One region of the Variovorax sp. F042 genome, then DNA from elsewhere that is predicted to be linked to it. Evidence: predicted binding sites of a transcription regulator. Region 1 holds the regulator's gene; the other holds the start of a gene.
The links. Region 1 encodes sigma-54, which starts transcription at its own class of promoters, with help from an activator protein. Its sites were predicted from a motif close to TGGCANGNAANCTGCTTT; they were not measured.

Region 2: the regulator sigma-54 is predicted to act here: its motif matches at 2,707-2,724, upstream of ACZYSP_RS22515 (pilin).

What each region holds. Positions count from the first base shown of each region.
Region 1 covers NZ_JBVASX010000003.1:161,029-168,617, forward strand. The annotation lists gene ACZYSP_RS13595 (YceI family protein) at 1-202, shown strand, start outside; gene ACZYSP_RS13600 (YceI family protein) at 268-912, shown strand; gene ACZYSP_RS13605 (LysE family translocator) at 932-1,579, shown strand; gene ACZYSP_RS13610 (phospholipase D family protein) at 1,587-3,194, opposite strand; gene rpoN (RNA polymerase factor sigma-54) at 3,205-4,806, opposite strand; gene lptB (LPS export ABC transporter ATP-binding protein) at 4,824-5,618, opposite strand; gene lptA (lipopolysaccharide transport periplasmic protein LptA) at 5,615-6,328, opposite strand; gene ACZYSP_RS13630 (thiol:disulfide interchange protein DsbA/DsbL) at 6,471-7,118, opposite strand; gene ACZYSP_RS13635 (SPOR domain-containing protein) at 7,261-7,589, opposite strand, start outside.
Region 2 covers NZ_JBVASX010000007.1:239,826-247,414, forward strand. The annotation lists gene ACZYSP_RS22505 (response regulator) at 1-133, opposite strand, end outside; gene ACZYSP_RS22510 (ATP-binding protein) at 358-2,559, shown strand; gene ACZYSP_RS22515 (pilin) at 2,785-3,336, shown strand; gene ACZYSP_RS22520 (hypothetical protein) at 3,356-3,703, opposite strand; gene ACZYSP_RS22525 (hypothetical protein) at 3,742-4,251, opposite strand; gene ACZYSP_RS22530 (hypothetical protein) at 4,396-4,629, shown strand; gene ACZYSP_RS22535 (type IV pilin protein) at 4,809-5,279, shown strand; gene ACZYSP_RS22540 (GspH/FimT family pseudopilin) at 5,225-5,899, shown strand; gene pilV (type IV pilus modification protein PilV) at 5,902-6,360, shown strand; gene ACZYSP_RS22550 (PilW family protein) at 6,369-7,553, shown strand.

The sequences.
Region 1 (7,589 bases):
CATCAAGGGCACGGCCAAGTACGTGACGGTGCCCGTCAGCATCGCGGCGGCCGGCGGCAACTACGCGGTGGCCACCGGAAGCTTTACGATCCAGCGGCTCGACTACAAGGTGGGCGACGGCGAATGGACCGACACCTCGATGGTCGGCAACGAGGTGCAGGTGCGCTTCAAGTTCACGCTTACAGGCCTCGGGCCGCTGTGAACGGCCGAATGGGCCTGCCCTCCCCTCACTCACTTTTCTCTTTCATGACCCACACAACCAACGCCATGAAAAAGCTCCTTCTCGCCGCGGCCCTGTCGGCCGCCGCGTTCACCGGCGCCACGGCACAGCAGCAACCACAAGGGCCCGAATACACCGCGCCGGCCGTGGCCGCCAAGCCCGCGGGCGGGCCGGTGAAAAACGCCAACTACGTGGTCGACCCGACGCACACCTTCGTGATGTATGAAATGGGCCACTACGGCACCACCACCAACCGGGGCCGCTTCAGCACCAAGGACGGCTCCGTGCAGATCGACGGTACCGGCGCCAGCGGCAAGGTCGACATCACGATGGACATCAGCTCCATCAACACCGGCGTCGACCTGCTCAACCGCCACGTGCAAAGCAAGGACTTCTTCAACGTGGCCGAGTTTCCGACCGGCCGCTTCGTGGCCGACCGCATCGACTTCAGCGGCGGCAAGGTGGTCGACGTGCCGGGCACGCTCACGCTGATGGGCCAGACCAAGCCGGTGACGCTGAAGGCCGTGCGCTTCAACTGCTACCTGAGCCCGCTGATCAACCGCCAGGTGTGCGGCGGCGACTTCGAGACGACCGTGGAGCGCAGCGACTGGGGCATCACCTGGGGGCTGAACTTCGGCTTCGAGAACAAGGTGAAGCTGCTGGTGCAGGTCGAAGCGGTCAACGTGCAGTGACACCGGAGAAGGCAAGGCCATGATGGACACCACCCTTTCGCTGCTCGGCATCGCCGGCGCCATGACTGTGGGCGCGATGAGTCCCGGCCCCAGCTTCGTGATGGTGGCCCGCACCGCCGTGACCTCGCGCACCGACGGACTGGCCGCAGCGCTGGGCATGGGTGCCGGCGGGCTGGTCTTCGCGATCGCCGCGCTGGCCGGGCTGCAGGCGGCGTTCCTGGCCGTGCCGGCGCTGTACGTGGCCATCAAGGGCCTGGGGGGCGCCTACCTCGTCTACCTGGGCTTTCGCATCTGGAGCGGCGCGCGGCAGCCGCTGGCCGTGGCGGCGCAAGAGACGGACGGGTCGCCGCGCCAGCAGGGCCGCAGCGGCCGCACCTTCCTGCTGGGCCTGGCCACGCAGGTCAGCAACCCGAAGACTGCCGTGGTCTACGCCAGCATCTTCGCGGCCTTCCTGCCGCGCGAGGTGCCGCTGGTGCTCGCACTGGCGGTGCCGGCGGTCATCTTCTGCATCGAGACGGGCTGGTACGCCATCGTGGCGCTGGCGCTTTCCTCGGCAGCGCCACGCTCGACCTACCTGCGCTACAAGGTCTGGATCGACCGGGCCGCCGGCGGCGTGATGGGGCTGCTGGGCCTGCGGCTGATCTGGTCGGCCGTGCGCGGCAACTGAGCCGACGCTACAACAGGCTCTCCGGCGTCAGCGGCGCCAGCAATTCGAGCATGGTCCGGTCCCAGAAGCCGGAGTCGGGCTCCTCGCTCAGCACGGTGAGCTTGCCGGCGTCGTCGCTGACCCATTCGATGCGCGACTCGTTGCTGCCCTCGGCAAAGCGCAGCCGGTAGGCGCCCTGCTGCTTGAGCACGTCGATGAGCTTGAGCGCCTGTTGCGCCATCTCGGGGCTGCGGATGAAGAGACCGATCTCGGTGTTGTGCGTCTCCGAGCGCGGATCGAAATTCATCGAGCCGACGAAAAGAATGCGCCGGTCGATCACCGCCGACTTGGCATGCAGCCTGCCTACCGAGGTGCCGAACAGGCCGAGCCGCACGCTGCGCCGGGTGCGCGTGGAGCTCAGTTCGTAGAGGTCGGCGCCGAGCTTGAGCATGTCGGGCCGGTAGCGGCGGTAGGCGGTGTGCACCAGCGGCTCGTCGGTGGCGGCCAGCGAATTGGTGACGACGCTGATCTTCACGTTGCGGCCGCGGATCTCGCGCATCACCTCCAGCCCCGAGGCGCCCGGAATGAGGTAGGGCGAGACGATGGTCACCTCGGAGCGCGCACGGCGCATCTGCTCGACCACGTTGTAGCGCACGCTGTCGACGTCCAGCAGCGGCACGCCGCCGTAGGACGTGGTCTTGCCGATCACGCGCTCGGGCGAATCGGCGTAGGCCTCTGCGGTGGCCCAGATCAGTCCGAGCTTGCCGGCGTTCAGGTCTTCCGCCATCGGGCTGTAGCCAAGCAGGTCGTTGGGCGCGGGCGGCGGCGGTGGTGGCGTGGTGTCGAGGCCGGTGGCGACGTCGAAGCGCTTCTGCAGCTCCTCGCGCGACAGGTCGCTGGCCACCACCGACTGGATCGGCCGCACGTAGATGCTGTTCCAGTACTGGTCGAACAGGCTGCCCAGCCGCGGGATCAGCGCGCCGGTGACGAAGGTGTCGAGGTCGAGGAAGTTCTCCCCCGCCGTGCGCCTGAAATACTGGTTGCCGATGTTGCGCCCGCCCGCCACCGCCATCGCGCCGTCGGCAATGAACAGCTTGTTGTGCATGCGGCGGTTGACGCGGCTGAAGTCGAAGAGCGACGCGCTGAAGCGCTTCAGCAGGCTGCCGCGCCCGGCCGGGAACGGGTTGAACAGGCGCAGCTCCACGTTGGGCGTGGCGGCCAGGCCGAGCAGCAGCTCGTCTTCGCCGGAGGTGTAGAGGTCGTCCATCAGCAGCCGCACGCGCACGCCGCGCTGGGCGGCGTCGCGCAGGGTGCGCATCAGGTAGCGGCCGGTCTCGTCGTTCTCGATCTGGTAGTACTGCACGTCGAGCGTGAGCTGCGCGCGGCGGGCCAGCTGGATACGGGTGTCGAAGGCGAAGTCGCCGCCGGGCATGAGGCGAAAGCCGCTCAGGTCGGGGTCGGGCTGGGAGGCCAGCGCGATCTTGCCGAGCGCGGTGTCGGCTGACACGGCCATGGCCTTGGTGGGCGGGCGCGGCGCCTCGTCGGGCAATGTGGCGCAGCCTGCGAACAGCAAGACCGCAGCCATGACGAAAACCCAATGCCCACAACGCGAAAGCGACGGCAGGCGACGGGTCATCGGTGGCTTTCTACAGGGCCTTGCGCAGGTTGGCGGGCGCGATGCGCAGCGCCTCGCGGTACTTGGCCACGGTGCGGCGCGCGCACTCGATGCCCTGCTCTTTCAGCATCTCGGAGATCTGGCTGTCCGACAGCGGCTTCTTGATGCTCTCGGAGCTGACGAACTGCTTGATCAGCGCGCGCACCGCGGTGCTCGACGCATTGCCGCCGGTTTCGGTGCCCAGCGCCGAGCCGAAGAAGTACTTGAGCTCGACCGTGCCGAAGGGCGTGGCCATGTACTTGGCGGTGGTCACGCGCGAGATGGTCGATTCGTGCAGGCCCAGTTCGTCGGCGATCTCGCGCAGCACCAGCGGGCGCATCGCGAGTTCGCCGTGCACGAAGTAGCTCTTCTGCCGCTCGACGATGGCGTTGCTCACGCGCAGGATGGTGTCGAAGCGCTGCTGGATGTTCTTGATGAACCAGCGCGCCTCCTGCAGCCGCTGCGACAGCGCCTGGCTGCCTTCGCCCTTGTGCGACTTGAGTGCGCCGGCATAGATGTCGTGCACGCGCAGGCGCGGCATCACCTCGGGGTTCAGCATGACGCGGAACTTCACATTGGTGCCGCGGCCCGTCTTGGTGACGATCACGTCGGGAATGACGATGTTGCGCTCGACGTCGACGAAGCGCCGACCCGGCTTGGGCTCGAGCCGCGCGATGATCTGCAGCGCCGAGCGCACCAGCTCCTCGTTGCTGCGGGTGAGCGTGGCCAGGCGCTTGAAGTCGCGGCGCGCGAGCAGCTCCATTGGCTGCTTGCAGATGGCGATGGCGGTCTTGCGGACCAGCTCTTCCTCGTCGGTCTCGTCCTCGCGGGCCAGGGCACGCAGCTGGATGCCCAGGCATTCGCCGAGGTCGCGAGCGCCGACGCCGGCGGGTTCCAGGCTTTGCAGCAGGCCGAGCGCCACCTGAAAGTGATGCACGAGGTCGTCGAACTGGTCGTTGTCGTCGCCGGCCAGGCCCGAGGCCAGTGCGGGCAGCGAGTCTTCCAGGTAGCCGTCGTCGTTGAGCGATTCGATGAGAAAGCGCAGCGCGGCGCTGTCGTTCTCGTTCAGGCGCAGGCTCAGGGCCTGGCGGTGCAGGAAGGACTGCAGCGACTCCTGGCTGCGCGCGAGTTCGGTGGCGTCGGCACGTTCGTCGTCGCCGAGGTTGTTCTGGCGCGCGGGCGCATCGCTGCCCCATTCGCTGTCGTCGGGCGCCATGTCGACGGTGCCGTCGCCTTCCCAGTCGGGCTCGCGCTCGGTGATCTCGGCAGCGGGGCCGTCGGTGTCGGCCGTGGTGGTGGTGCTGGTTTCGGTGGAAGCAGTGGACGCGCTGGCGGCGGGCGAAGCGAAGTCGCTTTCGCCGTCGCCGCTATCGCCGCCGTCGTCGCGCGGCACCGGGGCATCGGCCGTGTCGAGCCCGAATTCCTCGCGCGCCGCTTCTTCAGCCGTGCGCTCGAGGAACGGGTTCTCGTCGAGCATCTGCTCCACCTCCTGGCTCAGTTCGAGCGTGGAGAGTTGAAGCAGCCTGATCGACTGCTGCAGCTGTGGCGTCAACGCCAGATGCTGCGAGACGCGAAGGGATAGCCCTTGCTTCATGGGAACCGCTCCCGCCCTTACATGCGGAAGTGTTCGCCCAAGTACACCCTGCGTACTTCGGCGTTGTCGACGATCTCCGAGGGTGTGCCTTGTGCCAGCACATGCCCGTCGCTGATGATGAAAGCGTGATCGCAGATGCCCAGCGTTTCACGCACGTTGTGGTCGGTGATGAGCACGCCGATGCCGCGCTCTTTCAGGAAGCTGATGATCCGCTGGATCTCGATCACCGCGATCGGGTCGATGCCGGCGAAGGGCTCGTCCAGCAGGATGAAGCGCGGCTGCGTAGCCAGCGCACGCGCAATTTCGACGCGGCGGCGCTCGCCGCCCGACAGCGCGAGCGCGGGCGAATCGCGCAGGTGGTCGACGCGCAGGTCGGCCAGCAGCTCGGCCAGGCGCTCGTCCATGTGCTGCTTCGACAGCGGCGCCATCTTGCCGTTCTCGTCGGGCTCGCTCTGGAGCTCGAGCACGGCGCGCACGTTTTCCTCGACCGTGAGCTTGCGGAAGATCGAGGCTTCCTGCGGCAGGTAGCTCAGGCCCATGCGGGCGCGGCGATGGATCGGCATGTGGGCGATGGGCTCGCCGTCGATGCTGATGTCGCCCGCGTCGGCGCGCACCAGCCCCACGATCATGTAGAACGAGGTGGTCTTGCCCGCGCCGTTCGGCCCGAGCAACCCGACGACTTCGCCCTTCTGCACGTCGAGCGAGACGTCTTTCACGACCGTGCGGCTGCCGTAGCTCTTCTTCAGGCCGCGCGCGATCAGGCGGCTGCCCGGTGCGCCGTTGGCGTCCTGCGTTCCTGCGGTTTCGATCACTTGCGGGTTTCTCCCTGGTCACTGAGCGTGGTGCTCTGGCGCAGGCCCTTGCCGGGTGCGGGCGTGGGCGCCGGCGGCGCCGCCTTCGCGCCGGCCGGAGCTGAGGCACCGGCTGCCGGTGCGGTGGCGGCCTTGGGGGTCAGGATGGTCTTGACGCGCCCGCCCGGGGTGGACGCGTTGACGGCGGTGTTCGGCGGCACAGTGGAACCGTTGACCGTGTAGGTGTCGTTGCTCTGGTCGTAGACAATCAGCGCGCCCTGGCTCTCGTCGTTCGGCGTAGCGCCAAGCAGGCGGCGCATGGTGGCGTTGCGGATGAACTTGACGTTGTCGGCGCGGCTGTCGTACTCGATGACTTCCGACTCGCCCTCGATCCACTCGTCGGGCGCATTGCGTTTCTGCTTGTAGTAGGCCCGCTTGCCCGGTGCCGCCGTGACCACGCCGTACTGGTAGCCCTCGGGGTCCTGGCGTACATCCATGCGTGCGCCGCGGATGATGATCGTGCCCTTCGTAACGAGCACGTTACCGGTGAACACGCTGGTCTGCTTCAGGTCGTCGTAGCGCATCGAGTCCGACTCGATGTTCATCGGCTTGGTGCGGTCGGCGGTTTCGGCCAGTGCGCCCGAGGCAAGGCCGGCCAGCAACAGCGCGCCGGCGGCCAGGCGGCCGATGCGACGGAGGAAGGTAGTGGTGGGGTGAGAGTGCAATGTCATAGAGGCACGAAACTTGCTCGGCATTGTATGCGGCTGATTGCGTCAGCCCCGCACGCACAGATGAAAAAGCCCGCCGATGCGGGCTTGACTTTCTTCCTGGAACACCGCGGAACCGGCTCCGCCGGACCGCGATCCTGGGGGGTCAGCCCTTCTTCGCTTCGCCGATCAGATAGTTCACGACCTGAAGCACTTTGGTCATGTTGCCGGCGGTTTCGCCGTCCACGTACCAGCGGCCGGCCACGGCCATTGCCGGCACGCCAGCCACCTTGTAGGCGTCGGTCATTTGCGAGGCGCGCTTGGCCTTGCTGGCCACGCCGAAGGAGGTGAAGACTTCCTTGAACTTGGCGCCGTCCAGGCCGTTCGCGGCGGCCCAGGCAATGATGTTGGCGTCGCCGTTCACGTTCTGGCGCTGCGCGTGGATCGCGTTGAACACCTTCGGCTGATATTCGTCGACCTTGCCCATGGCTTCGAGCGCGTAGTACAGGCGCTGCTTGGCTTCGACGTCGTTGCCCACGAAAGGCACGGGGATGCGGCGGAAGGCGACTTCCTTGGGCACCGTCTTGATCCAGGCTTCCAGCGCCGGCTCGAAGTCGTTGCAATGCGGGCAGTTGTACGAGAAGAACTCGACCACCTCGATCTTGCCGGCGGGCGCGTCGACCGGCACGCGCTTGTCGAGCACCAGGTATTCGGTGCCGGCCTTGGGCGCACGCGCCTGGGCGTGGGCAGGGTTGGCAGCCAGGGACAGCAGCCCGAGCGAAGTGGCGGCCAGCGAAAAGTCACGACGTTTCATTGAAAGAGCTCTCCAGTTGTTACGGCAGACTGAGCCGGCGCGCGGCGGGGAGTTCCCCCTCATCCGGCGCGCCCGAGGCAGTGGATGGTGGCGGCAAACGCCGCGCGGCGAAGCTTAGGGGCTATTTGTGTCGGCTGCCGGGTCAGCGCTGCACGCGAACCAGCGCCGAATCCATGCCGCCGCCGTCGAGCCGCTCCTTGAGGCGGTCGGCGTCGTCCTTCTTGTTGAAGGGGCCCGCGCGCACGCGGTAGACGGTGCGGCCCGCCTGCTCGCGCTCGGTGACCTTGGCCTCGACGCCCATCAGCGACAGCTTGGCGCGCTGCGCCTCGGCGTCGTCAGTGGTGCGGAAGGCGCCGGCCTGCACGAAGTACATGAACGGATCGGGGCCGGAACTGCTGCCGGCATTGCTGTTGCTGCTCGGTGCGGCCGACGCGGTGGTCGTGCTGCCGGAGCTGGCGCCGCCGCCCGAGC
Region 2 (7,589 bases), on a different contig from region 1:
GGCCGGCCGCATCGACATGGAAGCCGTGCTTCTCCAGAAAGGACGCCACCAGGCTGCGGATGCCGGCGTCGTCGTCGACGATGAGGATTCGGGTAGACAGGTTCACGTTACGGCGGATCGGGTAGCGGATCATAGGCCGGGCGCGGCCTCCGCCCGAAGCCCCGCGAGCCTTGAAATAATTTGCAATGCGCTGAAATCCGGCTGCAACATCCGCTTCACAGACTCGTGCGCTCGAACGTTTGCGCATGCCCCCCCGCCTCGCGCATGCGCGCTGACAGCTGGGAGAAAAAAGATGGGAACGCAAAGATCGAGCCATGCCGGCGTGACATCGCTTCCCGTCCGTGCCAGCATCAACCCATGAACTCCCAAGGTACCGCGCGCCGCTGGTCGGGCCCGCCGCTCGCGTGGCAAATCATGGGCCTGCTGCTGGGCGGGCTGGTGGTGGCGCAAGTCGTGACACTGGCGCTGACCGTGCTTCTCCCGCCGCAACCACAGCGCCAATGGGAGATGGGCGACATCGCGCGCGTGCTGTCTGGCCGGAGCGCCGAAGGCCGCAACGCGAACCTGCTGCAGCGCACGCTGCAGGCGAACGCGCCCCAACCCAAGGGACAAGGCTGGCTGACATCCGAACGCTCGCGGCGCGACCTCGCGCAGCTGCTGACGCGCGACGAAGCCGAGGTGCGGCTGTACTTCTTCACGCCGCTGCCATTCGCGGGCGCCACGGGGCCTGTCGCGGCGACGGAGAACGGGCATGACGCAGCGCAGCCGGTGCCGCGCCGCATCGCCGATACCTTCGCCGGAGCCGGCTTTCTGCGGGTCCAGGCGAGGGGTGGGCCGGGGGGTGGCGGTGGCGGACCGGGAGGACCCGGTGGACCTGGAGGCATGGCGTTTCCGGGTGGGATGAGTCCCTCGGGCGGCGGCTTCGGCACTGACAGGGGCCCGAGAGGGAACACCACAGGCACTCCACCGCCGCCGCCTGGCGGCACGACAACGAATTCCGCGCCGGGCAACGCGCCGGCCACTGCACCGGATGCACCAGTCGGTACATCCGCCCCCACGCCCGCGGCCGGAAACCCTCCAGGCAGCACGGTAGCGGCGCCCCCTGGTAGCGGCGCAGGCCCCGTCGGCACACAACCATCGCCCGGGCCGGCAGCACCGAACACGGCGACTGCGCCGGGCTCAACGACCGCGCCGGGCGCGCCCGGTGCCGCCCCTCCACCGGGCCTCTCGCCCACGGCGCCGCCATCGGGTCCCGCTCAAGGCCAGCCCGGAGCCCCTTCCATACAGTCAGGGCCCTCCATGCGAGCCTTGCCGCCGGTCATCGAAAGCCACCCACGCCGCGAGGCCCCCGCCAGGGCTGAGGCGCCTGTTGCAGCCCCTCCCGCGCAGTCGCCGCGCGCCGAGCCCGCCACGCGGCCGTCCTCGGCCAGCACGCCACCGGCGACTGCGGCCGCACCGCCACGCGTCGTCACCCCCGCCGAACCGCCCCGTGCGTCCAGAGACACCGACACGACGATCACGACGCCCATTGCGACCACCGAGAACGAGCGCCCCGCCGCGCGCGGCCTCTTCGGGCTCGCTCCCGCGCCGTTCGTCGAAGGCGACTTCATCGCCGCGGTCTACACGCCCGAAGGCAGTTGGGTGGTCGTGCAGCCGGTGCCCGAGTCTTTTCCGAACGCGTGGCAGCGCCGCGTGCTGTTGTGGTTCCTGATTGCCGCGGCAATCGTCGCCCCTGCGGGCTGGCTGTTCTCGCGCCGATTGGTGCGGCCGATTGCCGGCTTCGCACGCGCGGCCGACCAGCTGGGCCGCGACCCGGCAGCCCCGGTGCTGGCACTGGAGGGCCCCGCCGAGATCGGCCGCGCAGCACAGGCCTTCAACCGCATGCAGGCGCGGCTGCGCAGCTTCGTCGACGACCGCACGGTGATGATCGGCGCCATCAGCCACGACCTGCGCACGCCCCTCACGCGGCTGCGCTTTCGCATCGAGGACGTGCCCGACGACGTGCGCGCCGGCATGCTCGAAGACGTCCAGGAGATGGAGCTGATGATCGGCTCCGTGCTCAGCTTCATCCGCGATGCCTCGGTGGTGAGCGCGCGAGAGCGCATGGACCTCTCGAGCCTTGTCGAGGACGTGGTCGAGCAGGCCATCTTCGTCGGCAAGAACGTGCAGCTGCGACGCGTCGAGAGCGCGCAGGTGGAGGTTGACCCCATCGGCATGCGCCGCGTGCTCGACAACCTGATCGAGAACGCCGTCAAGTACGGGCACCTGGCACGCGTGCGGCTGTTCACCGATGGGCATGACGCCGTGGTCGAGATCGGCGACCGTGGGCCGGGGCTGCCCGCAAACGAAATCGAGCAGGTGTTCAAGCCGTTCTATCGCACCGCGCAGGCGCGGTCCTCGCGTGCTGCGGGCAGCGGCCTTGGTCTGGCGGTATGCCGCTCCATCGCGCGCGCGCATGGCGGCGATGTCGTGCTGAGATCCGGCTCGCACGGGCTTGTTGCGCAGGTTCGCGTGCCGCTGGCGCTCGAGGCGCAACGGCTGGCGTCTGCGGCGCACTGAGCAACGCCGGCGCATACGCGCGATGACACCACCCTTCAGATGCCATGGCACGCGCCGCCGCGCGTCATAACGAAGCGGCACGAACGGGTCCGCGCCTTTACCTCCTGAAACACCTGTCGAAACACGCATGAACCACCGCAGGACGGGTGGCATGCGGACTGCAGAAAGAAGCTCGTCCCGGTGAGTTTTTCCGGGCGCACTTTTCTCAACAGCAGGAGTTTCACAATGAACCATCGTTCCTTCGCACGCAACGTGCAAAAGGGTTTCACCCTCATCGAGTTGATGATCGTCGTGGCGATCATCGGCATTCTGGCTGCCGTGGCGCTGCCGGCCTATCAGGACTACACGGTGCGTGCGCGTGTGACTGAAGGCCTCGGGCTCGCTCAGGGCGCGAAGACCATGGTGGCTACTGACGGCACCAGCACTACGGAACTGGCCAATGTGCTGACGACGTGGAATGCGCAAAACAGCAACACCGGCGCGAACTCCAAGTTCGTCAACAGCGTGCAGATCGCGGACGGCGGCATCATCACCGTGACGTTCAACGCGACCGCGACCGGTGTCGCGACGGGTGCCAACACGATCATCCTTTCGCCCTATGTGCGCTCGGCCGGCGCAGGCACGGCGGTCACGCTGGCTACGGCTCTGTCCACGGGAGTGAGTGGCGCTATCGACTGGGCCTGCACCAGCGCCACCAACGTCTCCGCAACGAACGCCAACATGTCGGCCACCGCGGGCACGCTGCTCGCCAAGTACGCCCCCGCGACCTGCCGCTGATTCGCGAGCGAATCTTGCATCAGCCACCCTCGGGTGGCTTTTTTGCGTTTGCTTCAGAACGATGAGTCTCTTGCGCACTGGCCTTCAGGTACGCAGCCTCCACCATCGCCTCGCACTTTTCCGCGCCCGCCGTCTCGTAGCAGCTCCGCTGAAAAATCCGGTACACATCGAGCGCCACACGCGCCGCCATTCGCTCGCCGGTCTTCGATGATGGCGCTTCAGCGCATTCATAGAGATCAGGCACTCCCGCTGTATTGCATTTCTGCTGCGCGACGATCACGTAGCGAGCCACGACGCTTGCGCCGAAGTCGGCCTGCTCGTCATCCGGCACATGCGAGCCCCCACAACCTGCCAGCACCACAAGCATGAGAGCGGAACATGCGATCAAACCAGGCAACCGCATGCCTACGGTTCGCCGCATCCCGCCCTCATGCCCTGAATCTGCTGGCAAGCCACCGGATGCCCCAACGACGCCGCCTTGGCGATCCACATGATGGCGAGGCTGTCGTCCTTCGGTACGCCCAGGCCCGATGCATGGCAGTTGCCCAGCCACTGCATTGCGTCGGCATTGCCTTGCGCAGCCGCCAGGTCGAACCAGTAGACGGCCGCATCGAAGTGGCCCGCGACGAAGAACATCCCGCCGACATCGGCCTGCGAGTTCGCATCACCGCTGTCGGCCTTCACGATCATGTGCAGGTCTTCGTCAGACAGCTCAAGCTTGATCAGACCAACGATTTGCGCGAAGGCGAGCATCGCCCGTCCCCGTGCGTCTTCCTTGTGCTTGGCGATGGTGCCGTCGGACACGCGACGCCACAGCGTGCGCTTGCTGATGCCGGTCATCGCGATGGCGGCCTCGAGGCTGATGGCGTCCGACCTCAGCTCCGGGCCGCCCTCGGGCTCGAGGCCGTCGTGCACATGCGGCAACGTCTCGCTCTCAGTCGCCTTCCGGCGTCGGCTGCTGCGAGGCAGCCGCTGCCGTACCGTCATTTCCGGGATGCACTGCCAGGGGGTGGTGGCCTGCCGCCGTCCTGCGCGGGCTTGGTGAAGCCTGCCTTGGTCATGCACGCGGTCATCGCGGTCTCGTCGGGGCCGCCGTTCGAATCCTTGGCCACGCTGGCCGCGCAGGTCTTCAACGCAGCATCAACAGCCGAGTTGCCGCCAGTGCTGCCGGTGCTTGCACTGCTGCTTTCCGTGGTCGTCGACGCAGCCCAAGCCGCGGCCGAACATCCCACCAGACACGCCATCCCAAGGGACAGCAGCAACATCTTCTTTTTCATCGATCACTTCTCCTGAACATCGGTCGATCCGATACAGCAGTGATGCTGGGCAACAAAGTCGGAGAAACGTCGGATTCACTGCACCCACGCGCACACAAACCCCAACGCATCAGCCAGCTTTCTCCCAAATTGCATGTTCGACTCGGCGTCCAGGAAGTTTCTGATTGCTTCCGGTACACGAGGAGAAGAACCACCATGACGCGGCTGCAGAAGAAGCCTCCAGAGCTCCGTGCGCGAGCGCCCGGCTTCACCTTGATCGAGGTGATGGTCACCGTGGCGATCGTGGCGATCCTGGCGTCCCTCGCCCTGCCCTCCTACACGGACTACGTCCGGCGCGGCCGCATCCCGGAGGCGACCTCCAATCTCTCTGCCAGCAACGCAAAGATGGAGCAGTGGTTCCAGGATGCCAAGAGCTACTACGCCACCGGGTCCACCAGTGCATGCGGCGTGAGCATCTCGAATACCAACCTGAAGTACTTCACGCTCACCTGCTCGCCCAGCTCGTCCACGAGCTACACCATCACTGCCACCGGCACGTCCACCATGGCCGGCTTCGTCTACACCATCGACCAGGACGGCACGCGGACTACCACCATCACCGGCGTGTCCGGATGGACCGCAACCTCGTCGAGTTGCTGGATCACAACCAGGGGCGGGAGTTGCTGATGCGCATGCGGCAGCCTTCGTCGGCGGGGTTCAGCTTGATCGAGTTGATGGTGGCTATCACGCTCTTGGCGATCCTGACTTTGCTGGCCACACCCGGGTTCAGTGACTGGACACGCAACAACCGCCTGCGCAGCACGGCCGAGTCGCTGCGCTCCGATCTGCAGACGGCCAGGGCGGAAGCCATCCGCCGCAACACCGGCACGCGATTGCAGTTCGTCAGCTCACTGGACGCCAGTTGCGCGTTGAGTACCAGCGTGGCGATCTGGGTGGTGAACGCCGGCATCTCCCAGACACCGGCCGGCGCCTGCGGCAATGCCCCGAGCGCCACCAGCACGCCCTACCTGATCAGCAAGAGCCCGATCGAATCCAGCAAGAGCTCGGATCTGGTGCTTACCGCAACGCGCAGCACCGTAGGCTTCGATGCATTGGGCCGCCAGTCGGCCACGAGCAACCCGACCACGTCGGTCGCCACGCTGACGGTGCAGCTGACCAGCGCCAGCAGCACCTGCGTCGCCTCCGGCGGCTCGGTGCGCTGCCTGAACGTGATCGTCTCGCCGGGCGGTGATGCCCGCATCTGCGACCCCGCGCGCAGCGGGAGCACCGACCCCATGACCTGCTGACCATGCCGCGCCGCCAAACACCTTCATCCGCCACGGACGGCTTCACCCTCATCGAGGTGATGGCCGCGCTGCTCATTTTCGCGATCGGCCTGCTGGGCATCACCGGCCTCTATGCCAGCGCAGCGCGCACCGCTACCGGTGCCGAATTCCGTACAACCGCCGCCATGCTCGCCAGCGACCTGATCAGCCGCATGTGGATGAGCGACCGCACAGCGGCCACCCTCCAGGCCAACTACGGGAGCACGGCCGCCGGCACGGGCTACACGAGCTGGAAGGCCACCGTCGACAAATCGAACCTGCCGGGCATCAGCAGCCTGCCGCCGACCGTCACTTTCAGCACGGTAGCCGGCGGCGGCAGCTCGGCCGTCAGCAGCAGTCTGGCCACCATCACCATCTACTGGAAGGGCCCAGGCGACAGCAGCGCCCACCAGTACGTGGCCATGGCGCAGATGAAGCCGTGAGAACCTTCATGCCCGTCCCACGCCCCATTCGCAGCCAGCACGGCTTCAGCATCATCGAACTCATGGTCGGCCTGCTGGTCGGCATGCTGGCGGTGCTGATCGTTGTGCAGTTGCTGTACTCCACAAGCACACAGCAGCGACTGACCAGCACCAGCGGCGACGCTGAAATCAACGGCGCCACGGCCACCCACATCCTGACGCGTGAACTGAGCCAGGCCGGCCTGGGCATCAGTGCCTACACGCTGCTGGGCTGCAGTCTCACGTACACCACGACCTCCGACAGCAAGAGCGTCACGCTGTCGTCGCTGGCCCCGGTCACGGTCAATCCCGGCACTTCGCTCGTGCCCGCGGGCGACACCGGCACCGACACGCTGCTGGTCGTCAGCGGCAGTTCAGCCAGCCCCACCGAGGGGGATGCTCTCGCGGGCACCAGCACCGCCACCAGCTACACCGTGACCACCCCGTCGTCCTTCGCCACGGGTGACTGGGTGATGGCCGCCTCGACCACGCGCGACAGCACCTCTTCATGCGCCATGACTCTGGGCAAGGTGACTGCCATTGCGAGCTATGTGCTGACTGTGTCCAGCGGCACCGCAGGCCTGGCGTCAGCGGAGGCCGCCGTCTACAACCTGGGGGCTGCCCCTGTCATCCATGCCTATGCGATCCGCAACGGCAACCTCACCGTGTGCGACTACGCGGCCTACAACTGCGGCAACACCAGCTACACCACCACGCTCAACAGCAGCGTCTGGGTCCCGGTGGCCAGCCACGTCGCCAGCCTGCGGGCCCAGTACGGCCGCGACACCAGCGACCTGAGCACGCCGAAGATGGACGGCGTGGTCGACAGCTACGACCAGACCACCCCCGGCAGCACGAGCGATACCTCGGGCCTGTCCAGCTACTGTGGCTGGCTGCGGGTGGTTGGCCTGCGGCTCGCGGTGGTCGCGCGCAGCCAGCAATACGACAAGGACTCGGTCACCACCACCGCACCCACCTGGTCCGGCAGCAGCGCCAACACCAGCACCACCAGCACGCTGACCACCGTGACGCCCACCGCTCTGGCGATCGACCTCAGCACCAACTCGGACTGGAAGCACTACCGCTACAAAACCATCGAGACCACGGTGCCGCTGCGCGACATCATCTGGAACGGCAACCAGGTCACCTACCAGAGCGGAGACGTCGCATGCTGAGCCCGCAGCGCAGGCAACGCAGGCAGAGTGGCTTCG